Regions from separate parts of the Salicibibacter cibarius genome, predicted to be linked through region 1. Evidence: riboswitches for the same ligand, from Rfam matches in the RefSeq annotation. Region 1 holds a riboswitch; the other holds the start of a gene.
What was found. Region 1 has a riboswitch for glycine ahead of lipA (lipoyl synthase). Riboswitches for the same ligand answer to the same signal wherever they lie in the genome.

Region 1 (15,045 bases):
TCCCATTGTAGTCATTTTACCTGAGAGATTCATTCACAAGGATTTTTTATGTGAATATTGCCCCTTCGGTGCCGACGCCTAAGTCGGTCTCTCCCACAATGTTCATTCGCAAATTTCATTCAATTTGTTATTATCATAGCAAAGCAAACACCTTAATGCAACACTATTTTGAAATTATTTATACATTTATCCCCACTCACACAAAAGCCTCACTGCCTTGGTATTTCGCGGCTTCTTGCCATACTTGTGCTTTGTTGACCTGCTCATCGGCGTGATAAGAAGAACGAACGAGAGGCCCTGCCTCGCAATGACGGAACCCTTTCTGCATGGCAATTTCTTTGAAACGCGCAAACTCTTCGGGTGTGTAATATTTTTGCACATCCAAATGTTTTTTCGTCGGCTGCAAATATTGCCCGATCGTCATAATATCCACATCGTGGGCACGCAAATCATCCATGACTTCTTCGATTTCTTCGGGCGTTTCCCCAAGGCCGATCATGAGGCTTGATTTCGTCGGAATGTCGGGATGCAACTCCTTGGAATAGCGAAGAAACTCCAGGGAACGATCATACGTCGCGCGTGCGCGAACTTTTTTCGTTAAGCGCCGGACCGTTTCAATATTGTGGTTCAATATATTCGGGCGCGCCTCCATAAGCGTTTGTAAATTGTCATGCAGCCCCATCATATCCGAAGGCAATACTTCAATCGTCGTAAGCGGATTGCGGCGGCGGACGGCGCGAACCGTTTCTGCATACACCCTTGAGCCCCCGTCTTTAAGGTCATCGCGGGCAACAGCCGTAATGACGACGTGTTTTAATCCCATTTGTTCCACCGACTCGGCGACTCGTTCCGGCTCGCCCCAATCAAGTTCATTTGGCAGCCCCGTTTTCACCGCGCAAAATCGGCACCCGCGCGTACACACATCCCCAAGAATCATAAATGTGGCTGTTTTCCTTACGGCCCAGCATTCATGAATGTTTGGACAGCGCGCTTCTTCACAGACCGTATGTAATTTCTTTTCGCGCATCATCTTCTTAAGGCCTTTATAGGATTCATTCGTGTTTAACTTTATTTTTAACCAATCCGGCTTGCGAACGTGCGTTTCTTTTGCCTCCATTTGATCACATCCTTTGCATCAGACGAATAACTATTTTATCATTTTCGGACAATCCCCCCGAATCGTGTCAGCTCCCAAAATGCGTAATGGTTTCGGCGAAGGGATCACTCTCCACCATCCCCGATTGGCTTCCCTTTTTCATCTTCCAACGGGGCTTCGGGACAAACAAAAAAGACAGAAAAAGGTCTCTACACCTTTTCTCTGTCCTTGTACCTGAGAGTTCAACTCCCCGTGACGGAGTTTACCCCTTTGGTGGCTTATGCGCTCTCCAGAGATGCGTCCCATTGCAGTCTTTTTACCTGAGAGATTCATTCACAAGGCATTTATGTGAATGTTGCCCCTTCGGTGCCGACGCTTACGTCGATCTCTCCCACAATGTTCATTCGCAAATATTTATTTGATATTAGTTTAGCAAAAAAGGCGTTGTAAAGCAATGATTATTTGAAAATTATACTTACACATGTTTCTATGACATTGTCTAAATTCCTATGCCTCAAATGCCAGAGCCAGGCTTCTATAATACTCAATCGATCGCAAATAAGCGTCAACGTCCACATATTCATTAGGTTGATGAGCCAACTGCTCGTCACCTGGACCATAAATAAGTGTTGGGATGGTACTTTCGGGATTCAACACGGCTGCATCCGTATAGTAAGAAACACCGTAAACATCGTTATCAGTACCTTTAATATCTTTTGCAGTCTGAATGATTCGACTTGAAGATTCAGTCAAGATCCCGGGCCTATTTAGCAACTCCTCCATTTTAAAGGCAGAGCTATCCTCCTCATTAAAAAGTTCCTCCAACTTCCTGCTTAATTCCATAAAAATTTCATTGTGGGATTGAGGAGGAATTGTTCTAATATCAACGTATATATGGCATTGATCCGGAACAACATTTGCTTGGAGCCCGCCTTCTATTTTATTAATCGATAGACTACTCTCCCCAAGTGGAGCACCAGTTATTTTCCATTCAAGGCGACATTCATCAAGGATCGCCATTACTTCCCTTATCCGTTCAATGGCATTAATCCCTCGATCCGGCATGGCACCATGTGCTGTTTTTCCGAAAGTGAGAATTTTAACCCATAGCGCGCCTTTATGACCGACAACCACTTTCTCTCGGGTTGGTTCACCGATAACCATTGCAGCAGTATTTGACACATCATGATCTTCCAAATACTGTCTCGCCCCGCAACTATCCACTTCTTCCCCTGCTGTAGCAAGAAATACAATGTCGTGAGGCAGCTCTTCGTTTTGCAAATATAATGATTCAATGGCTAGAAACATGGCCGCAAGACCACTTTTCATGTCTGAGGCCCCTCTGCCGTATATTTTATTTTCCACTTTTTTAGCTTCAAATGGCGGGTAATCCCATTTTTGCTCCCCGGGTAAAACCGTATCCATATGCCCGCAAAAGAATAGCTCGCGGCGATCTTTCCCCTTTAGGTGAATGCTAAAGTTACTTCGATTCTGTCCTAAGTCAGTTATTTGGTATGGCAGACCACTTTCCTTACAGCGCTCTGCAAGAAGTTCGGAAATTTTCGATTCATTACCCGGTGGATTAGAGGAATTTATCCTTATCAACTTTTGCAAAAATTGTACCGCGTTCACTTACTGCCCCCATTATTTGCATTTTTAATGGCGTTACTTGCCAACCGTTAACAGCCTCCATATCTTGCGAACAGGTTGAACATGCAATGACAACATCTTCTGTAGCCCTAAGCCGTATATAATCCCCCGGCTTCGATAACGGTTCCTGAATTGTATAATCTCCCAGTTCATCAAGAACATTGTTCATAAACCAATTGATAGGATCCGGAATTTTCACAGGATGTATGCCATGGTTTTCCAGGGCTATTTTTAAATTGTCATGGCAGTTAGGATGGTCTTCGTTGCCAAAATCCATTTTATATCTGTAGTAATCACAGGCAGGGAAGAAGAAATCATGTTTGCCAACCGTATCCTGGACAAATTCCATGAGCGGACGCCGTTTATTGCTGTATAATCCATCACCTTCTTTTAAACGAATGCTACTTAATGATGCGCGCATGTGAACCGGCGACACATACTCCTCTATGTCATGTTTATTAAAACAAACAAAATCTCCAACTTGTTTTCCTTCCACGTCAATGAGAACTAATTCATCTCCAACTTTAAGTTCTACACTTCTTCCTTCATAGGGGGGGATGAAAATTTCTTCTCGTACACCTCCACCATCAACCATACACCTGACCTCCTTAATAGCTCACCTAGTCTTATTCCAAAAACACAGCTACTGCCCGTATCGGCGAACCCGTGCCTTGGCGAATCTTTAATGGCAATCCAAAATATAAAAAACGTTTCCCAGCAATTTGGTCTAAATTACATAAGTTTTCAATATGGGACATTTCATATTGACGGCATATAAGATGGGCGGAAAAGTTTGGGTCCTTAGGATTATCAGGTGCCGGCGCGTCGACGCCTATATTAACGACACCTTTTTCTCCAAGCCATCTACAAGCCTCTATATCCAGGCCTGCATAACGTGTAAGCCACTCATCCGTTCCATATGCCCGGTCATAATGACCGGTATACAAAAGGACAATGTCCCCTTTTTCCAACACTTGACCTGATCTTTGCAACGCGTTTTCAAGGTCACCCGCCGTAATATAATCATCAGGAGAAACATGTGACACATCTAGGCAAATGGATGGACCGTAAAAATATTCGAGTGACATTTCATCAAGTTTCTTTCCGTTCGGGTCGAACTCATAAATTGCATCCGTGTGTGTTGGGCCATGTTCATTAATCAAGAGATTATAAGTGGCAAATTCAAACCCAACTTCCTTTTTAGATTCTTCGTGTGTTTTATTCTGAAAAATAAAGGTTTTTTGGTGAAGGGGAAACACAGGCATACCATTATAAATCTCTTGCGACAAGTCTACTAATTTAACATTACTCATAGGTCGAACCCCCTTATTCTACTACAGTAGACAACACTTCAAATTGATTGACATCAATTAAACCCATGTCAGTAATCTTCCACTCAGGGCTTGTTACGAGCGACCAGAAAGATAGATGCATGAACGGAACATGTATGCCACACCCTAGTTCATCTTTAGCCAAGCGTGACATTTCATCTACTCTTTCACTCACTTCTTTCCCGTTTAATTCATCGCTTATTAGCCCTCCAACTTTTAATGGTAAATCGCCGATCACTCTTCCTTCGTTTATCATCGCAATTCCACCGTTCATCGCTATGACCCGATTGACGGCCGTGGCCATATCTTCATAGTTGGTTCCGGTGACGATAATATTATGTGTATCGTGAGCAACACTTTCGGCAATCGCACCACTCTGTAACTGAAATCCATGTAAAAACGATTTTCCTATTCTGTTACTTTTACCATGACGCTCGACGACTAGGAGAGGAAGAACATCCTGTTTGAGGCAAGGTTCGACGACCCCGCCGGAAACATTTAAATCAAATTCTTCTGCACCTGTTAAATTTTGATCAGGAATAGCAACAATCGATCTAACTCGGGCTTTATTGCTATTTCGATTCGTTGTGATATGCAAGTCTTCGGTTTTTACCCTTTTTCTCTTTACTGACGTTTTTGTGCTTTCCGGGTACGTATAAGAAGGTAGATCTATCGTTAATTGACCATTATCGGCTGCCGCCTTTCCATTTAAATAAACTTTATCAATGGTCATTTCATTCAAATTATCGATAACCGCAATATTGGCACGTTTCCCCGGGGCCAATATGCCTACATCCTTAAAGCCAAAATGTGTGGCAGGATTGATTGTCGCCATTTGAATTGCTTCAACGGGGTCGATCCCTTCGGCGATTGTCCTTCGAATAATGTCATTCATATGGCCATCTTTTAATAAATCATCAGCAGCCATATCGTCAGAAACGAGTATAGCTCTCCTCGAATCAAGCCCTTCTTCTTTGATGGCACGGACACATTCCGCCATGTTCCGTTGCGATGAACCTTCACGCATAAATACACTAACGCCATAACGAAGTTTTTCAACGGTTTCTTCTTTTGTTGTTGTTTCATGGCACGAAATATGTGTACCCCCACTAATAATATGAGCGGCCAATTCTTTGCCGAACAACGCCGGGGCGTTGCCCTCAACTGTTTTCCCAATGCTGTTGGCATATGACACCGCTGCTACTAAATCATCAATGAGCTCAGGAGCATTTTGGTAGACGGGTTGAATATTACTAAAGCTTTGAATTTCTCCGATCCCTTGTACATTTTCATCATTCAATAAATCTTTCATATGTTTAGCAGTGACTTCTTCCCCGGCAGTTTCTAGCCCGGGCGCATCCGGCACAGCGGCCGGGACGGTAAAATATACTTGATTCGGCAATGTTTTGGCTTCTTTGATCATTTCTTGCATCCCATGAACGCCAAGGACGTTTCCAATTTCATGCGGGTCTCCGATAAGCGTAGTGGTCCCCGTTGGAATCGATAGCCTTGAAAATTCCGTGCCTGTCAACATTGAGCTTTCAAAATGCATATGCGAATCAATAAATCCGGGGCTAATGAATTTTCCCCTTACATCTTCAATGGTTGTTGATGACCCGATTAAATCCTTGGCGTCCCCAACAAGTAGAATGTATTCATCTTTGATAGCGACATCTGCTTGATAAATTTCCCGTGTTACCGTATTAATGATGTAACCACCCTGAAGTACAAGATCAGCAAATAGATGATGGTCCAACAATACATCAATCAACTTACGACGTTGAATCGCTTCCTTAAACTTTTCCGCTTCCATTTCGTTCACCCTTTCCCATAATCGCATTCCAACATATCAATAATGCCGACTATAGCTGCATCGACAGGCGCATTATCATTATCAAACGCTCTGGATGCAATACTTCCTTTCACGAAAATCACTTTTTCACCAACCCCTGCACCTACCGTATCGACTGTAATAATGGGTTGCGCTTGACTTGGCTGATCGTCAATCCCCACCGGCTGTGTAACCAACATTTTTGCTCCGACAAGGCTTTCGTCCTTTCTTGTCGCTGTTACAGTGCCAACTACAATACCGATTTCCATATCAGGTGTCCTTTCATTCTTCACGTATTTGAATGTTATTTTTAAGTGCTAAATCTCTGGCAAGAGGGGTAATGACAGTATTGGAATCGATAATAACCTCATAGTGTGATTGTGATACTATTTGTTCAATGTTTTCTGCACTTATAATCGTCTTATCTTTAGTTCGAGAATAGAAATATCGATTGACTTCTTTTTCATCTGAAAACAACTTAACCCCAAAACTCCTGAGTCTATGCATTTGATTATTCAATTCATTTTTTAAGAACGAATTCCCATGATTCAATCCGTCTTGAGCCCATAAAGAATGGTAAGGGTTTGAACCAATGTCTAGAGCAGTAATTTTCCTCCCTTTCAATAACCCCCATAATATAATATGGGAGAATGGACGGTGATCGTTAAAAGCCAATATATCTGATATAAGCGAAAAGGATAATACAGGTATAAAAAAAGAAGAAAACCGCTCCTTTGCTACGCCTAGTTCACTGCACGGAATAAATGCATCAATGTCTGTTAATGCGTGTATGTCTTCTCTAGTAAAACCATCCAATACTGAATCTTCCATACTTATATAGATTGTGGCACCACTTGATTTTAATAATTTTAACGCAGCTAATCCTCGGTCCATACCGATCATATGATGGGAAAGAAGAGCCAGGATTTGCGGATGTTTATGAAACTCTGGCTCCATTTTGTTTTTTTGTGAAAGTGCTTGCAAAGTGTAAGTGACAACAGCACTTTGCCTGTTTTCATTCATGTTTATTCACCTTTGGAGAGTAGAGCGCGTTCAATTTCACTGTGAGGGCGCGGAATGACATGAACTGAAATCAGTTCACCAACTCTTCCTGCTGCATTTGCCCCGGCATCAGTTGCTGCCTTTACAGCACCAACATCTCCCCTTACCATAACAGTGACCAACCCAAAACCGATTTTATCGTATCCGCATATTTCTACATTAGCTGCTTTTACCATCGCATCCGCAGCTTCAATCGCACCGACAAGACCTTTTGTTTCTACCAATCCTAAGGCTTCACCCATAATGATTTCCTCCTTGATTTAAGTTTTATTTGATTTACCATTTTTGCTTTTTAAATCCTCATCCTGTTGCTCTGTTTTCTTATTTGTGGACTTTTCCTTTTTTTCTTCGTCCTGACTGTCCGTTTTTTTCGGTAAGTTCTCTTGAGAACTTTTTGATAGATTTTTTGTATTTTCAACTGTTTTGCCCATGAACTTATCTATTAATTCGTCTTTAACATTTGAATGTGTACGCGGGATCACATGCGATGAGACTATTGTTCCGACACTTTCACCAGCATTTGTTCCAGCTTCAACCGCCGAAGTAACCGCCGCAACATCTCCACTTAAATGGATCGTGACTCCGACAGCACCGCTAACGCCAATGACCGTCTCACTGCCAAGAATCTCAACATCAGCTGCTTTCACTGCTGCGTCAGCTGCAGAAACTGCTGTTGTATATCCGATCGTCTCAATTAACCCGAGCGCAATCATTACGTCCACCCCCTTCATATTAAGGCTTAGCTAGTCATCCTATAAATTGACCTCCATTTTTTTTGAATACTGCCTCGGCTTCTGTCATTTCGTTTTGACTTCCCGAGACAAGTAAATACTCGTTTTCGACATGATAGTTGAGCGTCCCTTCCGGCATTGCCTTCAATACATGATCCAACAATGAAATGTTGCTATAATAAGGAAGGCCTTCAACAAAACATAACCCCTCAACCGTATAATTGATGCCTAGTTGCTTAGATAGCCACGTGCTCGGATAATCAATTTTAAACACTTCATAATGTTTCATCGTGTTTCGATTTATTTTTTGGAACAATTGCTTGAGGGTATTTTTTAACCAGTGTTCATCTTCATAAAACATCTCTAGTAAAAACTCGCCTTTATTCTTCTTATCCCATTCGAGATGATACTTAACTTCTTGGTTTTCTCTGATGATGTTATTTACAAACATTAATTGACTCGGATAACACTCGGGAAAGTTTACGCACCCTGCGCTAACGCCTTGTTGCGGGGTTCGATAAAAGAATTTCTCCAAGCCTTTAGATAGCTTTGGGAAAAACCACGCTCCCGCCCCAGTATTTGCCTTTCCAATCATTTCGGCATACCCGGAGGCATTTGCTTTTTGATTGTAAGCTTCGCCCTTTGTAAGAGACATCGTTTGTAATTTAGATAATGCATTACTTGAGTGGCTGTTTGGGATGACCGTTACATTCGGTTGATTTATTTGTGAATTCTTAGAAACAGGAGACGCCTGTTCATTTGCAGTCATTGACAATCGTTTTGTTTTGTTTTCTAATTGATAGTTCGGTCGTTTTATGGATTCATTCGAAAGGCTGTCAGTTATCTCGCGTTGAAAAATTGATCTGTCCCCCTCGTCAGTGGAGGGATTCGCTTGTTTTGGGCTGAGGATTTGCCCAACGACCTCTTTCATAAAATCCGACATCGCCGCGCCACTCCTTACAATAATTTTTCAAGTTCCGTATGTGGCCGGGGGATTACATTACTTGATATTAATTCTCCACCAACACGCTCAGACGACAATTTTCCTATTTCAACCGCAGAATTCACATCGGCAACGTCCCCCTCGATAATCACAGTGATTAAGCCTGATCCGACTCTTTTTAAATCAAGGCAACTAATATTAGCTGCTTTCGCCATCGAATCCAGAGCTTCGGCTGCCGCGGTTAACCCCCTTGTTTCAACTAACCCAATTGCACTCACAAGTCTCCCTCCCTAATTCGTTTACAAATAATCATTTAAATCAATATCCAAAGGTATAGATGCTCGCCTAAATTCCGTTTTTTGGGCTAATGGAATAGTTGCGTCAACACCCATTTTTGCAGTTACTCCCCTTAGATTGTGAGATGCTTCCAGGGGTGATCCCTTAGCCCCAGGCATGATCATTACATCTATGTCAGCTTGGACTCTTGTAGCAATTGCCCATTCAACATCTTCAGGATTATATAGATCAACATCATCATCCACAACAACCACATGCTTTAAGTCCTTGTCACTTGCAAACGCTGCCATTGCTGCTTGTTTACCGTCACCATCCGTCTTTTTATCGATTTGAATAACGGCATGAAGGCGGGCAGCGGCAGCCATTGTCACATGAGCCGCTTGCACATTTTCTACGACCTGTCGGACCGTGCTTAACAAGGTCATTTCACGCACCAGACACATTGGCAGCTTTTCTTCTGCGCTTGCTGGTAAAATCGTTTGCGAAATGGCGTTTTTTCTATACGTTAGCGCTGACATTTCCACAATTGGTTGCTCCATGTCGCCTCCATAATAACCCCCGAGTTCAGCAAATGTTCCTTCGGAATCACGTTCATATGGCAACATTCGTCCTTCAAGGACGATTTCAGCTTCCGCCAAAACTTCGAGGTCTACCGTTCGGCATTGAACCACATCTAATGGTTGGCCAAGCAATGCACTGGCTACATCCAACTTATCTGTATGGAATAAATGTGTACTGACTTGGGAAGTGAGCACGACAGCTGGAACAACGCCAAACATGATTGCAACTTCCAACGGTTCGTTGTTTTTCTCAAATGTTGAATAATGACGTTGAAGTTCAGGCGAAGTAATCGCGATGTTTGTTTTATTCACACCTATAAATCCCATTCTGCGGATTGATGTATACCTTTTTTGTCCATTCGGCTCTTTAACGACTAATACACCGGAAACAAAATATGGTCCACAATCTTCTTCATGAAAAGTCGGAATGGGGAAATGTTCGTCCAAATTAAAGGGAGGAAACACTACATTTTCATGGACAGGAGCTGATTTAGATTGTATGGTGTTTGTTTTCATTGGATGAACAATGCTTTCAATTAATGATGGAATCAGTTCAGATGATGAAACACCTATGCTATCGGCCATTAGTTCTCTATCCCCACCCAATCCCGCAACCATTGAAGATTGGTAGCCTTTAATATTTTCAAACAGAAAAGGTTTTTGACCATTTTTGGTTTTAACAACAGCCCCCAGTTCATATTTAGGATCAACTTCCTTGTTGATACGATAGAGGAGATTTCTGTTTTCCAGACTCTCAATCAATGTTCTCATTGATACGGGGTTCACTATTTTTCTCCCCCCATCTGTCGATAAGTTTGTGATCAATGTTAAGTCCGTCCAATATACGAGAAACCATAAAATTAACCAGTTCCCATATTTCTTTCGGACGGTGGTAAAATCCCGGAGACGCAGGCATTATGGACACGTTTGCTTCAGCTAATCTTGTCATGTTTTGCAGATGGATGACATGAAAAGGGGCTTCTCTAGGGACAACAATGAGTTGTCGTTTTTCTTTCATTGCAACATTAGCAGCGCGACTTAGAAGCGTATCGCCAATTCCATTCGCGATTGCCCCCAATGTATTCATTGAACAAGGGACGATAACCATACCATCCGTCTGAAAAGAACCACTCGCCACTGGAGCAAACAAGTTTCCGTCATCATGAACCTCAGCAAATTGATGCATATCCTTTATATTGACACCGCATTCGTATTGCATCACCTTATCTCCCGTTTCGGTCGCAATAACGTGCGTCTCAATGCCTAATTGATGAAGGGTGTGGATCAGTGTATAAGCATACAAAGATCCACTAGCTCCTGTTATTCCTACAATAATTCTCATAGGAGTTTTAATTGGCCTGTTTGTTTCGGGAGAATTTCTGTATCGCAGCCTTTTTGTATTCCTCTGTTGTCATCACCTCACCAAATATACCGATATCTACCAAACCTGCCTCATGCATTTCGTCAGTTTTGGAAGCAGTTGCATCCGACAAACATACAACATTATACGTGTGATACAAGGCATCAGAGGCGGTACTCCTGACACAAACATTCGTCCAATTTCCTGTAAGCACGACGGTGTCAATGCCCTCTTCCCGTAGAAAAAGGTCAAAATCGGTATGGGCAAAAGCACTGTGACGCCTTTTTTGGACGATGTAATCCCCCTTGTCTTCTTCCGGTTGCAATTCAGGAATAAACTCTGATCCCCATGTACCCTTAATGGCATGTACAGGCCTTACTTTGAAATCAGCATCGTTTTTTCGATGCGCTTCTTGAATAAAAACGACCTGAATATCATTGTCATGGCTAAAATCAACCATTTCTCTTATTTTAGGGACAATTTTTTCATTGTTCTCAACCCGTAATGCCCCACCTTCTGCAATAAAATCATTCAACATATCGATAACAACAACTGCGTGTTTGTTTCCTTTTACGCCCATGTTTAAATACCTCCTGTGAATTGTTTTTCTTTATCTGTAACATCTACCTTTTGACCTAACGTATTTTCCGTTTCATATTTTAATTCACGGTCAAGACGTTGAATGCTTTGGCGTTCCACGTACTTCCCATAACCAGGTTCGCTTACAATTCCGCCGTCATCAGCGTTATAGACCATCTTTCCCCGAACGATGGTTTGTACAGGAATACCTTTCAAATCCATGCCATGGAAGGGGGTATATTTGGCTTCCGTTAATACATTATCCTTGTCGATCGTATAATTCCGTTCTAGATCGATCACAGTAAAGTCTGCGTCACTTCCAAGCTCCATCGCTCCCTTTTTGGGGTAAATCCCATAGTGAATGGCAGCATTACGACTCGTAACTTCCACAAACCTGGACAATGACAGACGCCCTTTATTCAAGCCTTCACTTACCAGTATCGGTACCATTTGTTCTACCCCAGGCATACCGGGGAAACTGGTCCAAATAGTCGAACCTTTTTTCTCGGTTTCAATGTTGTAAGGTGCATGATCCGTTCCGACGAAATCTACCGTGCCATCTGCAAGTCCTTGCCAAAATGCTTCATTGTCTTCTTTGCCACGTAGTGGCGGCGCAATTTTTGCAAACGTTCCCCATTTATTCATCGCTTCTTCAGCATTTAGCACCAAATATTGGGGACACGTCTCTGATGTCACCTTAACGCCACGCTTCTTCGCCTCACGAACAAGCTCGACTCCCTTTTTTGAAGTCATGTGAACAACATGAACCCTAGCATCCGTTTCTTCGGCAAAACTTAAAATAAGTTCAATCGCTGTTTTTTCTGCAATAACCCCTCTCGCTTCTGACCAAGCAACTGGATCTTCCCTTCCTTCACTTTCAAGCTTTTTCGAATAAAATGTACAAATGTCAAGGTTTTCTGCATGAACCCCGATTGGCAAATCTGTTGGGGCGACATGACGGAAGATTTCAAGCATTTCCGCATCAGATACCGGTGGGAACGTCGGAACAGAAGGTGTCATATAGACTTTGAAAGCAACAACGCCTTCGTCTACTTGAGGTTGAATATTGTGAAGCAATCCTTCCCGAACATCTTCTCCTGTCATGCCACCCCAGAAAGCGTAGTCAATAACAGCTTTATCTTTAATCGAATTTAATTTTTCATGGAATTGTTCGCGGCTGCGTACAGACGGTTTTGTTGTACACGGCATATCAATGTGAGATGTTAGGCCTCCTTTTGCTGCCGATCGCCCAGCGGCGTCAAACGTGTCACGGTGACTAAATCCCGGCTCCATAAAGTGGGTGTGTGGATCGATACAACCCGGAACCACCAAATTCTGTTGTGCATCAAATATTTCGTCAGCTTCTATACCTTCTATAGAATTAGTGAAACCAACGATTGTGCCTTGATTCACCAAAATATTCGTCAATACTTGTCTGTCTCCCTGCGGAATATTGGCATTTTTCATGATTAAATCCATAAAAAACTCCCTTTCTTTTATAATGATATTTATTAGAAAAACTTGACTTTTCGCCAAGAATGGCGAAAGTCTAAGTCTTTTCTTATACTTTACTCCTTTAACAAAGGCAAACATTCTTAAAGTGTAAAATAAAAAACCGTAGATGAAAGAAGGCATAAGTGTGCACCTTCTACATCTACGGTTTCTCATTACACCGGTTAAACAGAGAATAAGCTCCCGCATAACATTTAGGTGGAAGAACTATAGCGAGTAAATCGCCTTAGATTCTCCCTTTTCATTTAGTTCTTATTAATCTTAAATCTAAAAGTTTTCTTTAAAATGAATGACCGTACAAGCGTATTCGGATTCAGGATCAAAATCCTTCAATACGGTGAAGACTCCTATTCCCAGATGGCGTTCGATCTCTGCTTTCAATCTGTCCTTAAATTCCATGACAAGCGCCGCATCAGCTGCCAAAGTCAGTTCTTTATACTGATTATTAAGAGCATTTAAAGCTGGGTTGCGCTTATGTTCTCCGAAAATCACAACAGTGTTATCAAATGTCTCGATCTTTTGTTTCTTCACCCCTAATCCATGAACTTCTTTGTTGATTTTGTTATAAATTTGCGATAATTCTTTTTTCAGATTATTTTTTGCCGGGTCAGAAACTTCTTCGAGCATCAATCACCCCTCCAAGCATAAAAGATATTTGGAGAACATGTGACAAAGTTATACGCCATTTGAAAACAATTAAAATATTTCTATGTTTTTAATATTATACTATCTCTTGAATAACGTCAATACTTTTCCATTGACTTCTCATTCATAATTTTAATTAAGTTTATTCATAATGAAGCAGTTCTGTAATCCCCGGGCAAACAAAATCCCGAAAATTGGAATAATAATGCGGTTTTGCGGGATTTTTGAATTAAGGTGGTGTGTACTGTCCTTAAAATTTCGGTTGAATAGCAAAAACCTCTAGAGAGTGGCTCCCCAGGTGATAAGGGTTTTACGCTGTTCATGAGGGGGCCCTTTTTTGAAGTCATTTTTCCAACTTAGGTGGAATTCATCAATATGAATAGACAATAAATACAAGCTTTAGTGCTTTTTCCGTTTTTTACGATGTTCACTTGAATGGGGGTGTATTTTTTTAATAGGAGCATTTTCGATCGCTTCATTAGTACGTTGTGAGACCTCATGCATTAATGCTTTTCCATCCCAGTCGACAGGCCATCCTTCCCAAAGACGTAATTTACCGGATACGAACACACCAACGATTTGATCACGATTACCAAACCGTGTAAATTCCCAAACTAGATCTCTTGATGGTTGAAACTCCGGGATGTCCACATCAACGAGCAAGAAATCTGCAGCTTTGCCCGATGCTATTTCACCCGTTAGGTTTCCTAAAGAAATTGCTTCAGCACCGCTTGTAGTTGCTTGATCAAACCAAGTCCACCCTCCACCACTGGAAAAATCACCTACTTGAAGACCATATGATAACCTATGGGTTGCTTCGGCAGCATCTATCAATCTAAATCCATCACTTCGTGTAGCGTCGGTGCCAAGCCCGATGCGAATACCAAGTTCATGCATATGTAATGCAGGTGCTGCAGCATTTCCCTTCCATTGAGTTGCAACAGGGTTATAAGCAACAGCAGTACCACTTTCTTGCAACATGGTAATTTCTTCTGGGGTTAATAAAGTAGCGTGAGCAGCTAACGTTTGGGGACCCAGCGCTTTAATTGAATGTAGATGCTCAAGCGGTCTTAAACCATGCTGAATTAAAGAACGTTCAACAGAAGCAAGATGTTCATTGACATGCGTTTGGAAAACCGCGCCTGCTTCTTTACATAAATTAGAAGCAGTATAAATCATATGATCAGTAGCTACTTCAGGTATTGATATAGCAAGTGAAGGGTGTACCAGGCTATGATTCTCCCATTCATTAAGATATTTTTCAGCTTGCTTTAGAATCTTATTCTGATCACTGGAAGAGGCACCTTTATCATTAGAAATCATGCCAAGAACGCACCGGATACCAACTTCGGATACAGCCTTTACAAGGGGATCTAAACCGCCTTCTGTACGAGCTCCGGCATCAACAACAGTTGTAAACCCTCCACGCAGAGATTCAAGTGCTGCCA
Region 2 (15,045 bases), 1.5 Mb from region 1:
CGTGGGCACCGGCTGCGGATTGTAACGTAACTTCTTTCATGCCGGTGATGGCAGCCAGAGATTCCTGCAACTCGTGCATTAATTGCAGCGCACCTTGCACGTGCGATTCCGGCTGATAAGGATGCAGATGGGCAAGGCCCGGCATTCGGGCGATCACTTCATTGATTTTCGGATTATATTTCATCGTGCAGGAACCGAGTGGATAAAAACCGGAATCCACACCGAAATTTCGTTTTGACAATGCCGTGTAATGGCGTATCAGCTGTAGCTCCGACACTTCCGGAAGTTCAGGTGCCTTGGTTCGCACATAATCATCCGGCAATAAATCTTCGACATCGACTTCGGGAACGTCATTTTCCGGCAACGATGCTCCGCTCCGGCCTTTTCTGCTTAATTCAAAGATGAGCGCTTGTTCTTTCCTTTTCATAGGGATGTCCACTTCCTTTCTATATCTAAAAGCATTTATGACGCAGCTTATTTAGCGGCCGTTTCCTTTAAAGCCTCCACAAACTGATCGATTTCCGCTTTCGTACGCAGTTCCGTCACGCAAACGAGCATATGATGATCTTGCTCTCCATTAAAGCGGCCCAAGTCCAATCCACCGATTATTCCCTTGGAAAATAACGACTGATTCACGTCTGTGACCGAAGAACCGACATCGATGACAAACTCATTGAAATGCGGACCGTCATACACGAGGTTAAAACCGGCGGCCTGCAAAGACGTTTTTGCATAATGGGCTTTTTGCATGTTTTGCGTAGCCATATCCTTGATGCCATGTTTTCCGAATGCAGACATGGCTACCGACGAAGCGAGCGCGTTTAATGCTTGGTTAGAACAAATATTAGAGGTAGCTTTATCCCGCCGGATATGCTGCTCACGTGCTTGAAGCGTTAGCACATAGCCACGTTGCCCTTCTTCATCGACCGTTTCGCCGACAAGTCTGCCCGGCACTTTTCTCATAAAAGCTTTTTTCGTAGCAAAATAACCGCAGTGCGGGCCTCCATACTGGCCCATAATGCCAAACGGTTGGGTGTCGCCTACGACGATATCCGCTCCGAATTCACCCGGAGGAGTAAGGGCGCCGAGCGCAAGCGGGTTGCTTTTTACAATAAGCAACGCATCTACGGCATCTGCCGCTTCACGAAGCGCTTTCAGATCTTCGATCGTTCCGTAAAAGTTCGGGTACTCTATGACGACCGCGGCAACATCATCATTAAGCATCTCTTTTAACATTTGGACATCTGTTTTCCCTGCCTTGCTTGGGATCGTGTTCAATGTAAGCCTCGGACCGTTCACAAACGTTTGCACTACGTCTCTTGCTTCCGGATGTACGGTTTCGGAGATCAATATCGTCTGCTTTTTCATTCTCTTCTGTGTAGCGGCCATCAATGCGCCTTCAGCGAGAGCGGTGTGGCCGTCGTACATCGAGGAATTCGCAATTTCCATGCCGGTGAGGGTTGCAATCATACTTTGAAATTCAAAAATCGCTTGCAACTCTCCTTGCGAAATTTCAGGTTGATATGGCGTATAGGCCGTGTAAAATTCGGACCGTGAAATGACTGCATCCACCGTTGACGGGATATGATGGTCATATACACCGGCACCGAGAAAGGATGGGTAATCTTTCACCGCTTCATTTTTGGATCCTAACGATTGAAAGTACTCGACGAGTGATTGCTCGGGCAAAGCTTTCCGTATGTTCAAGTCCGATTGGGAACGAACGTTTTCCGGGATATCGGAAAATAACTCGGCAACGTCACCCGCCCCCACGGTCTCCAACATTTCCCGGCGGTCATTTTCTGTCATCGGTAAATAGCGATGGGTTTTTTCCATCTTGAATCCCTCCAATTGTCTTTTTATAACACCTTATCGAGAATAGAACGGCGTCGGTACAACTTTGGCCTTTAGTTTCCGTTTTCGGACACCTACGATGATTTCGGTGTCATTGGAAGCATAATCCGTATTCACGATTGCAAGACCGAGATTTTTTCCGAGCGTCGGGGACTGCGTTCCTGACGTAACATGTCCGATTTCATTGCCGTCGTCATCAAAAACGGGATAACCCGTGCGCGGAATCCCTTTGTCCAGCATCTCAATGCCGACAATTTTTCGAGCCGTTCCATGTTCTTTTTCTGCTGCCAGCACTTTTTTTCCAATAAAATCGGCGTCTTTTTTCACTTTCACCGCAAAGCCGAGTTTTGCTTCCAAAGGACTGATCGTCTCCGTAAGTTCTTGGCCATACAACGGCAAGCGAGCCTCAAAACGCAGCGTATCCCTCGCGCCTAGCCCACAAGGTTTAATGCCGGCGCTTTCTCCGGCGGCAAGTAATGCATCCCAAACGGCAACCGCGTCTTCCGTACGGCAGTAGATTTCATACCCGTCTTCTCCGGTGTAACCGCTACGGGAAACGATCGCGTTTCGGCCGTCGACCGCTACGTCCGCCTGAAAGCGAAACGTGCCGATCGCCCCCACATCTTCATCTGTTAATGATTGCAATACCTCAACCGCTTTCGGGCCTTGCAATGCAAGCAACGCGTAATCATCGGAAACATCCGTCACCGTCGTACCCGCTTGTGCGTGCTGCTTGAGCCAAGCGATATCTGTTTCACGGTTGGCGGCATTCGGGATGACCATGTATGTTTCCGGTGCCATTTGATAGACGAGAAAATCGTCCACTATTCCGCCATTTTCATTGCACATCAATGAATACTGGGCTTTGCCCACTTCCAATTTGGAAGCATCGTTCGTCAAAATTGTTTGTACGGTATCGAGTGCAGTTTCCCCTTCAATCAACGCCTCACCCATATGGGAAACATCAAAAAGGCCAACCGCCTCCCGCACCGCATGATGTTCCGCTTTAATGGAATCATATTGGACGGGCATTTCAAAACCTCCGAAAGGAACCATCTTCGCCCCCAACGCCACATGCCTATCATAAAGAATAGTACGCCGCTTTTCTGCCAAGTCAATCTCCTCCTTTATTTATTTACTAAAAAAAGACAGAACTCTCCAACGTTTATCGTTGAAAAGCTCTGTCGGTCTACCAGAAAGTTTCTTTTTTGCTGATAAGCAAAAATTGTCTTCGTTGGTGGCCGCGAGGGGCGCTCTCCAGAGTCGCGTCAAACAGAAGTACATGTGCCTGAGAGATTCACCATTCCGGTTTGCTCCTTCGGCGCCGTTCCGGGAAGAACGATCTCTCCCTCTGTTATCATCCGCTTATGCCAATGTATAAAACCGCTTAACATTCACACACTAACGTAGTTAGGAAAACTGTTACACCCAGTGTAGCACGTCATTTAACCATTGCCAATCTTTTTTATACTTTTAAATAAAAATAAAGGTTAAAAAAGGAGGAATTATGTACATAGATATCCATTTCTCCACCGACTGGGAGAACAAATTTAAACAAGCGTTGGATCATGAAGGGCCTTGGTCTTCGTGGGAGATGTATCAACTTGCATATGAAGCGCAAACACGCATTGCGGTCCCATCGTTCGACGGACTCGTCGCCCCTACGCATTTGCCGGAACTTTCCCTGTACGATCATCAATTTGAAACGGCAAGACGTGTCGTTGAAGATATGAATGGGAAAGCCATCCTCGCTGACGAAGTAGGGCTCGGGAAGACGATTGAAGCCGGACTTGTTTTAAAAGAATACATGATCCGTGGACTCGTCAAAAAGGCACTTATCCTGTCTCCGGCATCGCTCGTGAATCAATGGACGCAAGAGCTGAATGAAAAATTTTATATTCCCGCTGTCCCCCAACGAAAAACGTATGTATGGGACGGGTGCGATGTCGTCGTCGCATCGATGGACACAGCTAAACATTCTCCCCATCGGGAAATCGTCCTTGAACAACCTTATGACATGATCATTATTGATGAGGCCCATCGGCTGAAAAATGCCAACACGAAAAACTATGCATTTATCAAGGCTTTAAAAAAACGCTTTTGTTTACTCTGTACAGCCACCCCTGTGCAAAATCGGATCGAAGAACTTTTTCACCTCGTTTCGATTTTAAAACCTGGCCATCTCGGCGACGAAAAAAGCTTTAAAGCTAAATACAAACACGACGCCAAAGCAACCGAAGACATTCAGAAACTCGTGCAAAACGTCATGGTCCGCAATCGCCGTGACAATACGAACGTGTCCTGGACAAATCGACACGTTGAAAATGTAAACGTGGAAATGTCGAAAGAAGAGCGTGCCATGTATGATGCCGTGTGCGACTTAAAACAAACGGTACAAGAACTCCACGGTTTTTCATTAACGACGTTACAAAGGGAAGCTTGCTCCAGTAAAGAAGCCTTGGGGGTAACGATTTCAAATATGATGAAAAACGGGATGCTAAGCGAAGCGCAAGCCACTCCCGTTGTAAACGCTATGCATGAGATTCAAACAAATGCAAAAGCAGAACAAGTGTTGAAACAACTCCGGGCCTCTTCGGAAAAGACGATTATTTTTACGGAATACCGGGCAACCCAGCTCTATTTGCAATGGTTTCTTGCCCAGCATAAAATAAAATCCGTGCCGTTTAGAGGCGGATTTAAACGCAGCAAAAAAGACTGGATGCGCATGCTGTTTCGTGACCACGTGCCGGTCATGATCGCCACCGAAGCCGGCGGCGAAGGGTTAAACTTGCAGTTTTGCCACCATATGATCAATTATGACCTTCCCTGGAATCCGATGCGCGTGGAACAACGCATCGGAAGGATTCATCGCCTTGGCCAAGAGAATGATGTGCACATTACGAACTACGCGATTGAGAATACGGTAGAAGCACGCATCCTTAATCTCCTTTATGAAAAAATCAACATGTTCGAAGGCGTCATCGGACGTTTGGACGACATTCTGGAACGCTATTCCGGCCAGGAATTGGAGAGATACGTAGAGGATGCCCTGGATTCCGGTACGGAAGGGGAGGCACGGCTCAAACTTCATCATTTAACCGAGCTCATGAATCAGGAGGGAGACCAACATGGAACAGGCAGAAGTTCATAACTATCTTCGCCGTTTTTTTCTAGCCGGAGGAGCGGAACTATTACAAAGCACACCATCCACACTGGACGTTCAACTCAATAAAACGCTCGATCTCGAGCTCATGAACCGTCCTTTTTACTGGCATTATTTAGAAAAAACCAGCGGAGAACCGAAACCGCTGAAATTGAACTTGTCCACGGATATACGAGCCGATACACCTTCTGCAGAAAAGGTGCATTTCGGCTCCCCCCGTCTTCATCAAATTTTTTCTTCCGCAGCTGACAAAGGCGCGGTCACACGGCTTTATGAAAACCATCATGAAAAAAAACAAACAGCTTTATACCCCTGGCTCGGTTTAAACGTGCGCATTTCCTACACTTGCCACCGCAGACGCGATATCATCCGCAGCTTTGGCATTCAATTAATTAGCGGGGAAACAATTGACCTTTTCATGAAACGACTGGCGCCACTCCCGCTCGTTTCCGCGATCCCCGATTATACGTTTACAATGGCCCATTTGATTCAACCGATGAGCGCCGTACAAAGAATCAAAAAATACCTTCTTAACGATATTCGCAACCAAAAACACGCGTGGGCAAGTGAAGCCACCAATCGAATGGAAGATGATTTAGCCTTGCTTGACCGCTTTTATGAAACGCCCGATAAAGAAAACGATGATGCATACAGCTTGGAAAAAGAAGCGATCCGGCAACAATATCAACCGGCGATCGAACTAACCTTTATTAACGGAGGGATCTTTTATTTGCGAAAGGATTCATACTAGTGCAGCCTGTCGGAAATAAGCGATCACACCGACGACCGGAAGTCTGGATTAGGGCTTCAAACTGGGGTTAGTGTGGATTAAACCTTCACAGCCCGAGTTAAGGTATCAAAGGCTATCGTCAATGACCGAATGGTTTCTTGCGAAGCAGGACTCCCCGGTCTCCATGAAACGGTTCATGGAGACCGAGAACGAAAGCCAATTGCTCGTTCGGCCGCCATGAGGCAGCTATGCCGACCGAATTCTTTCGATACAAGCCTTTTCGGTCATCATGAAGCGGCTATGACGCCCGAACTCTCTCGATTCAGGCCATTACGGTCGTCATAAAACGGTTATGGCGACCGAACACAAGAATCGACCGCTTTTTCGGTCGCCATGACGCGGTAAATTGTCCGTTAGGGAGCCAAAAGCGTTGACGCCCGAACTTCTTCCAACTGTCCCCCATGATCGGGTAATCAAGCCACCTTACACTAGATTAGAGGTTGGAAGTTAGAAGTGAGAAAAACCCTCTCCGTCCAGCCTTTAACTTCTAACTCTCCAATCTTTAGAAAACTTGGCGCCAAGCTTTTATAGCGAAAAGCCTTAGTTGCACTTATGCAGGAAAGAAAGTCGATTTATACTTTCTTTCCTGCGTAGAAAAAAACACCCGTCATTGCGACGAGTGTTCTTCTACATTTCCGGTGCTCCACTTACAAACAAAGTCATTAAACCAAAAAAACCAAAGACAAGAATGCTGAGTGCCGAAAACCCGACCCCGACAAAGTTCCTTCGCTTTAACTCACGGAAAAAAGCAAAAACCGAAAGAATTGCCACTGCCGTAACGATTGATCCAACTGCCATATCCATTCTCTCCTTTTCGTATCATTGATTTCCTTGCGTTTCTTTCATTTTCCTTGATTTCATGTACAATGGTTTATAGATTCAAGAAGGAGTTGATTTTCATGATGAATTGGAAGCAAGCCCCGTTGGGACCTGTACAAACCAACGCCTTTGTTCTTTACAATGAAGACGGGGAAGCGATTATCTTTGATCCGGGCGGGGACAGTGAACCTTTTGAAGCTGCCTTGAAAAAAGAAAATCTCAAACCTCTTGCCATTCTTTTAACCCATGCACATTTTGATCACATCGGTGCCGTTGACCATATCCGCGACGTGTTCAACATCCCTGTTTACCTTCACGAACGTGAAGCGCACTGGTTGCAAGATCCCACGAAGAATCTTTCGGTCAACATGAGTCCCGAAGGTGTAACCGCCCGACCTGCCGAGCATTTGATCAATGGCGAGCAAAGCCTAGCCATAGGTCCTTTTGCTTTTCGGGTATTGGAAACCCCGGGGCATTCACCGGGAAGTGTCTCGTACTATCACGAACCTACCGACACGGTTTTCTCCGGCGACGTCCTCTTTCAAAGCGGCATCGGACGCACCGATCTCCCCGACGCCGATGAAGCTACCCTTCTCAACAGCATCCACCAAAAACTTTTGGAACTCCCGGAAGATACAAGCGTTGCCTGCGGTCACGGACCGGTTACAACGATTTCAGCTGAGATGGACGGTAACCCGTTCCTTAATGGGTTGGGAGAAGGCGGTTAAAGAAGCCGCCTTTTATGGTCGTTGCCTTAATGGCCGAGAGCCGGTTCCATGAGAAAAATCGTATAGTAAGAGAAGCCAACCATAAATAAAGTTAAGTAAGCACCGAATATGTATAAATACGTGCGTTCGGAAAGCCCCATAAAACCAAGTCCTACAAATGCAGCCGTATTAGCAAAGAATAACAGGGACACTTCATACATTTCTCCCACAAAAAATAATACGGCGAAGACCCCTGTCCAAAAAGCCATCACACGGTACATGCGACTCATCTTATTTTCCTCCTCCACTTCTCGTCATGTTACTGTTCTTATTATATATGAGGGATGGATCAATTGTAAATTACTTTCTCCTCTTTCACGTGACAAAACGACAAATATTTGTCACCGTGATCGGCGCATGCTGATTTTTATCGCGGTGGGAATTGCCCCGAATACAGTGAACAGGCGAGATTTTTGTTTTTTCTTTAGCTTCCGCCGTTGTTTCCTGCTCATCTCTTTTGGCGTTGCAAATCGATCAAGCCTGCGTAAAAAGGATTCAACGAGGTATTTAAAATAAGGGTTTGGATTCATGAGGCGGTGGTCCTCCTTCCATTTGTTATTTAGCCTTCCCGTTTATTTCTTATTTTATCCGGAAAACAAGCGCTGACCTTGTGATCAGCGCCGTCATTTATTCAATCACTGAATTTGTCTTCATTTTCAGGATCGGCTTTTTTTACGTAATAGTAGTGGTGCACATTTCCGCCTCCGTCGACTTCCGCATTCAATGTCACCACTTCATAATCGCTTCCGTTCGCCGGGGACAAGCGATAATAAACGGTACCCTCTTCAAACTCCCAAAAGCCATTGTCCGACGTGCGATCGTCTTTATACGCTTCCCACCACTTCTCCTCACCTTTATCCAACAACAGATTTGCAACCATAAACATTCGCTGCGCCTCCAAACCTTCCCGTTCGAACGTGAGCAGCACGGCTTGGTGACCGACCATGCCTGCCAGTACGAGACATAGAACGAGAACCAACGGCATTATAGCTCCCTTTTGATCCAAATATCTTCCTCCTCAGGTGCTTTGGTCGGACGCAACCGCTTCTTATATTGTTTCTCATTCGCATCGACGGTGATCATCACCCCGTCCGATACGAGTTGGGCATGAAAACCATCGATATTTTGCAAAACCGAATGGCCGCCGCTTTTTCCGCTTCTGATCAAATTGCCTCCGCTTCTTCTATAGCCACGTTCTACACCGTCAATATCCGTGATAATCAACCTATTTTGTTCCACTGCATAGTCACGCGCATATTTCGCTTCTTTTGAAATTTCTTGAAACCAAGTCTGGATTTCCTGATCATTGCGGGACAAGTCTGAACCCGGGGAAGTGACCGTTTGTAAAAAAATAGGGACAACCGCGATCACAGCGAAGAACATAAACATGGCAATGACCATTTCCAAAAGGGTAAAGCCACGGTCGTTTACAGGGGAAATTCGAGGCATAAATCCTTATCCCTCCCTGCCGGGCCTTGCCAATAAATACATGTCAATTGGTCTTGATGGCGCACAACATAAGACGTATCGGCAACCGTAACGGTTTCAACGTCGCTGTCCTCAAGCTCGTAGCCCACTTGCTCGATAATGCGATAAGCGTCGCGATCCGCTTGCACTTCCGCTCGTTCCGTATACAAAATCGATAATAAAGGAACAATCCCGGCCGTTGCCACGGATAAAAGCAAAAGAGCTGTCGTGACCTCCATTAACGTAAATCCTCCGTCAGTTGTTTCTTTCGACTTTTTCAACGTAAAACCTCCCGGAACCAACGAGAAACATAACACGGTAAAATTGATCGTTGCTTAATATTGAAATTTCACCAGAGTCGTCCGTATTTCCGCTCGATCGAAAGCGAATGGTTTCCGGGGACATGGACACGCCTTGAAAATACACATTCTCCGGAAACGGGACTCGCTTCACCGTTTCTCCATCTACCACGACTTGATAGCTCTCCGAGGCATTTTGGATATCGAGGCGGGTATTAACCGATTTCCCCATTGCTTGTTGTTGGGCGTAATGGAGATCTTGTTCAAATTCGGAAACAAACGCCTTCATTTCCCGCCCTGTGTCTTGATGAACATAGGAGAGGGTCGGTATGCCTAAGCAGATCGAGAAGATAAGCAAGACGACGACGAGTTCCATGAGCGTATGGCCGTGGTTGTTGTCATTCATTAGCGCTGACTTTACCATTAGCATCGAGGCTCAAGCTGTTCCCATCCGGACATGTAACACTGTCAACATAATCGTTGTCGACTAAAACACTTAAACTGCTAGGATAATCGCCCGTTTCCACCTTGTAACTCCCGACTTGCGCCTGCACCAAATCCACGGTCGCTTCACAGCCTTTGCTCTGGGCGACGTTGCTGTTTTGTACCATGTTGGGGATCGCGACGAGCAGTAATATGGAGATGATCAACAAAACGATCATCATCTCGATCAACGTAAAGCCGTCATCCTGTTTTTTCACCGTGTTTCTCCTCCTTTGCGGTTGTACACGAGTGTGACCAGTTTTTTGGTATCATCATGTTGTTGAAATTCCAGGCAATTAATACATTTTTCCAAATAGATCATACGAGCTTCCATCTTTTCGCATTTTCGTTCCAAGCGTTGGATTCGCCGCAATAGATTCTGTTCGTTTATAGCCATTGTTTTACACTCCTTTGTTATCCATCCAATGAAGAAATTAACTGAAAAATCGGTACGAAAATGGACAAAAACAGCAATAGCATAAACCCGCCGATAGCAAGAAACAAAACCGGCTGAATCATGACCGTCGTTTTTTTCGTGCGTTCGTTAAGCTCTTCCCAAAGCATCTCGCTGTAATGGACGAGATCCTCGGCCAATTGCCCTGCCGCTTGTCCATGACGGATGACATCAGCGAATTCTTTTTGATAGTAAGAAGCGCTTTCGATCGCTAGGTGTAAATTTTTCCCTTCGTTTAATTCTGCTTGTAGACGCTCTCCTTCCGCTTGCAAAAACGGCATTTGCGTCTGTTTGATAAACACTTGCAATGCATCATGCACACTTAACCCACCTTTTAAAAGCTGGCTCATTTGCAAGCTGACCGTGTACGTAATATATAAGTTAAGCCAAGACTTGACACCGGGAATTTGCCTAATTCTGTTCATTTGTTGAAAAGCTTTTAGTTTTTTAAACCTCCGTTGATAATAAACATAGAATACAAACGCTAGAATGATCAGCATGGCGAAAACATATGGCATCCCTCGGAAAACGGTAAAAGCAAACGTTGTGATCGCCGGGTAATCGATGTCCATCGTCATGAATAATTCTTCGAATTGGGGAAAAACAAACAATGTCATAAAGAGGAAAAGCGTGGCGATGATCCAGATAAGAAGAATCGGATAGCGTGCGAGGGTGCGCGCCTTATCTTTAAAGCGCTCTCTTTGCCGAAGCATGCGGCCCGCGTAGTAAAAACCTTGGGATAACTTGCCGTAGCGTTCGGAAAAGTACAAGTAGGCACGGATGTCCGAGGGGATGTTGAGGTGATCTAACGACTCTACCCACGGCCGCCCTTCTTGCAACGCTGCAACCCATGAGGAAATCGTGGTTCTCGCTTCCGGATGCTCTCCATGCATCATCAGTTTCGCTCCGTGATTTAACGTGTACCCCCTTTGCAACAAGCGTCCTACGTTTAGGAAAAAACGGGCTTTATTAATCGCTTTCCATTTATCTTTACGTTTAAGCATGATTAAGGCGCCTCGCTTCCTTTGGTAAATAGCCGAGCGCGACCCCTTCCATGCGTTGGTTCTCCAGACCATCATCGTAGGAAAGAGGGATGTTTTGCACGCAATCATCGAGTAGCGATTGCAACGGTTCATTTGCCAAAAAGCCGAAGATCGCCTTTCGGTGATCATGCTCATCATGCACAAGGCGTTGGGCAACGACGGCGGCTATGCTTTCATATAAATAATTCGCCGGCACACCAAACTCCAATAATCGCACAAGCGCGCCGCTCGTGTTGCGCGTGTGTAATGTTGTCAGCACGAGGTGCCCGGTCATCGCCGCACGCACTGCTATCTTTGCTGTTTGTTCATCCCTGATTTCACCGATCATTAATACATCCGGGTCATGGCGAAGCGCTGCTTTTAATGCATCTGCATAATAAAGGCCGGCTTGTTCATTCACCTGCATTTGTGTAAATTCTCTCCGCGGTTTTTCAATCGGGTCTTCCACGGAAATGACGTGGCGATTTGTTTGCTTGGAAATCTCCTGAAGGAGGGCATACAAAGTCGTGGTTTTTCCCGAACCTGTAGGGCCGGTAAAAATAATCAACCCATGCTCGCGTTCAGCCAACGCGTGCAGGTCCCGGGCAGTCGTTTCCAACAGCGGGAGTTGCGCCAGTGCAAGATCTTCATTGGCAGGCAGGAGACGGGCGACGAGGCGCTCCCCTTCTCCAATCGGTACGATTGACAGGCGTACGGACAATCGCCCGATCTGTTCCATTATGAGGGAACCGTTTTGGGGAAGACGTCGTTCACCGATATCCATTCCGGATTGAAATTTCAGGTGCGCCACCATTTTATCCGCATCTATGCGGGGAACGCGGCGGGTTTCCTTTAAATCGCCTTCCGTCCGGAACAGAATTGCGGTATGGGCGGGGTAGGGGTGAAAATGAATATCTGTTGCGTGACTTTCGTAGGCAAAGCGGAAGAGTTTTGTACATTCTCCTTGCGTAGTCGTCAATCAAACACCTCCCTGATTTTCGTCAAGGGGGCTCTCTCACAATAATACTATTCGACAACAAAAATTTTTTTCCTTCTTTTTTCGCAAAAAAAGTATAAACTTTTTTTTGCTGCCTATAATACTGTGTGTAGAATGGGATGTAGCCAAGCGGTAAGGCAATGGACTTTGACTCCATGATGCGTAGGTTCGAATCCTGCCATCCCAACCAATACATAGAAAATGCTCGCGTGGAGACCTATGCGGGCGTTTTTATGAATTTAAGTAGGAAATGGCTGATAAACCTTTTGTTTTGGCTGATATATTGCAGAATTTGGCTGATATCGAGGCGTTTTCAGCTGATAAACGGGATGAACACTTTTATCCCCGTCCCGGTTTTTGTCATTCACTCACCGTTTCGCTAATGACCCACCAGAAATTGTCGTGGTCATCCATTCCCGGGAATGGCGGGTCGCTAAAAGATGGGTCCTCTCCGCCCTGACCTGCATGATTTATCCACGTATGCAAGTAATAAACCTCAACCTCGTCGACACCATCCGGCAACTGCGCGGATACCGCGCCTTCATATCCGTAAATGTCATTTTCCTCCATCCGGTTCGGGAATTCAAAAATCAAGCCTTCCTCGACAACCGTGCCTTCATCTTCATAAATGACATCTCCATCTTGCCTGAGTTCCAGTTGCTGCTGATCAAATTCATCACCCGAAAAAATTTCACCATCCTCGTAGGCGATAATGCCGATATAGTCTTCGCCTAGCAATTCGCCTTCCGGTAAGGTCGTCCAATTCCAACCGGCACTGAGGGCTCCGTCATCCATATTGGCATTGATTTGCGCATAGTCCCGGAGATCCTCGTGCTGGATCGTATCCTCTTCGGTAACATAAAGCCAACCGCCAATAAAAAGGGAAATCATCAAAAACCCAGGAATAATGATCATCCATGCGTTACCGCTCTTAAACATCTTTCTCCCTCGTCTCCGTCAATATTTTCGTGAATCTCCTGCATGTGTCCTCAATATGATCGCTCGTTACGACTTCACTAATGACCGCCAGTCCGCTTACACCTGTAGCAGCCACTTTTTCGGCGTTGCTCAATTTAACGCCGCCGATGGCCACGGTAGGGATCGATACGTGACCGATAATCCCCTTTAATCCGCCCACTCCGATTTCTTTTTCCGTATCGTCTTTGGAACTTGTAGCAAAAACCGGTCCGACCCCAATGTAATCGGCACCTTGTTGCTCCGCTTCGATCGCTTCTTCTTTCGTGTGCGTGGATATGCCGATGATCTTGTCTTTCCCCAACACCTTTCGTGCTTCCATAAGCGGAAAATCACCTTGGCCAACATGGACACCATCGGCGTCAATCGCTAACGCAACATCCAAATGATCGTTCATAATAAAAGGAACGCGGTAACGGCACGCCAATTGCTGTAACGCTCGTCCTTTCTCAATCAACCCTTTTTTATCGCTTCCTTTATCCCGCAGTTGTATCGCGGTTGCGCCCCCTTTTAAGGCAGCTTCCATGACCGACAACAACGAGCGGTGCGGATGTAAATTCTCGGCAGATATGACATAAAGGCCTGATGACCACACAACCATTCCTCCTAAATCATTCCATATGACACTTGAAATCTCTTTCCCCTTCTGAAAGAATTGTAGAAGATTAAGAAGCAAGGCGCAACAAAAAGGAGAGATTGCTCAGTGAGCACAACCGAAACGCTAATGGATTGGCACGACGATTACGGCGCCAACAACTATTCCCCGTTACCTGTCGTCATTGCCAAGGGCGAAGGGTCTTGGGTGGAAGACACGGACGGCTATCGTTACTTGGACATGTTGGCCGCCTATTCTGCGCTAAACCAAGGGCACCGACACCCGGCCATCATCGAAGCATTGCATCAACAGGCTGAACGCATAACCCTTACATCACGGGCCTTTCACAACGACCAAATCGGGCCTTTTTATAAAAAACTGTCCGAAATAACCGGCATGGAAAAAATATTGCCGATGAATACCGGCGCCGAAGCGGTGGAAACAGCACTAAAGGCAACAAGACGCTGGGGGTATCGTGTAAAAAACATCCCGGAAAATAAAGCGGAAATCATCGTTTGCACGGAGAATTTTCACGGACGGACTCTTGCGCCTGTTTCCTTGTCATCCAACCATGAGTATCAAGCGGACTTCGGTCCGTTGCTTCCGGGCATTACCATCGTTCCTTACGGTGATATCCAAGCGTTAAGAAACGCGATCACGCCCAACACAGCCGCATTTTTGTTTGAACCGATCCAAGGTGAAGCAGGCATCCGCATTCCTCCGGACGGCTATGTGCGCGATGTTCGCACGCTTTGCGACGAAATGAATGTCCTGATGATTGCCGATGAAATTCAGTGCGGACTTGGAAGGACCGGGCGCATGTTCGCCTGTGACCACGAAGACGTGACGCCCGACATGTTTATTCTAGGCAAAGCACTGGGCGGAGGGGTGGTGCCGATCTCAGCGATCGCTGCCAACGCAAACATTCTCGGTTTATTTGAACCCGGGTCCCACGGGTCAACGTTCGGGGGCAACCCATTGGCATGTGCGGTCGGAAGAGCCGCCCTTGATGTCATTGTTAACGAAAACTTGCCGGTTCGGGCTGAAAAACTTGGAGGCCCTTTCTTGGAACGTTGTCAAACCATTAACCATCCCGCTATTAAAGAAGTCCGTGGCAAAGGGTTTTTCATCGGCATTGAGCTCCACGAACAGGCACGCCCTTATTGTGAGGAGTTAATGAAAATTGGATTGTTGTGCAAAGAAACCCATGAAAATGTTCTCAGACTTGCGCCCCCGCTTACGATTTCTCAAGAAGATTTGGATTGGGCGTTTGAGCGTCTCGAAAGCGTTTTTTCATAAGGATGGGGGCTGCCCTTTTCGGACAGCCCCGCCTATATTTCCGTTCACCATGCCTCTCTTA

Region 2: it holds a riboswitch for glycine, as region 1 does, so the genes downstream of both, gcvT (glycine cleavage system aminomethyltransferase GcvT) here and lipA (lipoyl synthase) in region 1, are expected to answer to the same signal.

Annotation. Positions count from the first base shown of each region.
Region 1 covers NZ_CP054705.1:3,457,388-3,472,432, forward strand. The annotation lists glycine riboswitch at 1-106, opposite strand, end outside; gene lipA (lipoyl synthase) at 197-1,117, opposite strand; glycine riboswitch at 1,316-1,392, opposite strand; glycine riboswitch at 1,395-1,500, opposite strand; gene HUG15_RS17520 (M20 family metallopeptidase) at 1,604-2,728, opposite strand; gene HUG15_RS17525 (DUF1989 domain-containing protein) at 2,679-3,341, opposite strand; gene HUG15_RS17530 (cyclase family protein) at 3,373-4,059, opposite strand; gene ade (adenine deaminase) at 4,073-5,890, opposite strand; gene HUG15_RS17540 (EutN/CcmL family microcompartment protein) at 5,896-6,177, opposite strand; gene HUG15_RS17545 (hypothetical protein) at 6,191-6,931, opposite strand; gene HUG15_RS17550 (BMC domain-containing protein) at 6,934-7,212, opposite strand; gene HUG15_RS17555 (BMC domain-containing protein) at 7,231-7,683, opposite strand; gene HUG15_RS17560 (hypothetical protein) at 7,718-8,644, opposite strand; gene HUG15_RS17565 (BMC domain-containing protein) at 8,659-8,922, opposite strand; gene HUG15_RS17570 (UbiD family decarboxylase) at 8,944-10,287, opposite strand; gene HUG15_RS17575 (UbiX family flavin prenyltransferase) at 10,256-10,804, opposite strand; gene HUG15_RS17580 (cysteine hydrolase family protein) at 10,851-11,441, opposite strand; gene HUG15_RS17585 (dihydroorotase) at 11,444-12,919, opposite strand; gene HUG15_RS17590 (Na-translocating system protein MpsC family protein) at 13,220-13,579, opposite strand; gene HUG15_RS17595 (amidohydrolase family protein) at 13,997-15,045, opposite strand, start outside.
Region 2 covers NZ_CP054705.1:1,942,511-1,957,555, reverse strand. The annotation lists gene gcvPB (aminomethyl-transferring glycine dehydrogenase subunit GcvPB) at 1-427, opposite strand, end outside; gene gcvPA (aminomethyl-transferring glycine dehydrogenase subunit GcvPA) at 475-1,836, opposite strand; gene gcvT (glycine cleavage system aminomethyltransferase GcvT) at 1,870-2,967, opposite strand; glycine riboswitch at 3,121-3,215, opposite strand; gene HUG15_RS10235 (DEAD/DEAH box helicase) at 3,362-5,005, shown strand; gene HUG15_RS10230 (YqhG family protein) at 4,983-5,768, shown strand; gene HUG15_RS10225 (DUF2759 family protein) at 6,435-6,605, opposite strand; gene HUG15_RS10220 (MBL fold metallo-hydrolase) at 6,710-7,354, shown strand; gene HUG15_RS10215 (DUF2626 domain-containing protein) at 7,381-7,623, opposite strand; gene HUG15_RS10210 (YqzE family protein) at 7,735-7,923, opposite strand; gene comGG (competence type IV pilus minor pilin ComGG) at 8,025-8,399, opposite strand; gene HUG15_RS10200 (prepilin-type N-terminal cleavage/methylation domain-containing protein) at 8,378-8,842, opposite strand; gene HUG15_RS10195 (prepilin-type N-terminal cleavage/methylation domain-containing protein) at 8,821-9,141, opposite strand; gene comGD (competence type IV pilus minor pilin ComGD) at 9,116-9,565, opposite strand; gene comGC (competence type IV pilus major pilin ComGC) at 9,558-9,860, opposite strand; gene HUG15_RS10180 (hypothetical protein) at 9,857-10,039, opposite strand; gene comGB (competence type IV pilus assembly protein ComGB) at 10,057-11,100, opposite strand; gene comGA (competence type IV pilus ATPase ComGA) at 11,093-12,097, opposite strand; tRNA gene HUG15_RS10165 (tRNA-Gln) at 12,231-12,305, shown strand; gene HUG15_RS10160 (hypothetical protein) at 12,476-13,054, opposite strand; gene thiE (thiamine phosphate synthase) at 13,047-13,685, opposite strand; gene HUG15_RS10150 (ornithine--oxo-acid transaminase) at 13,794-14,984, shown strand.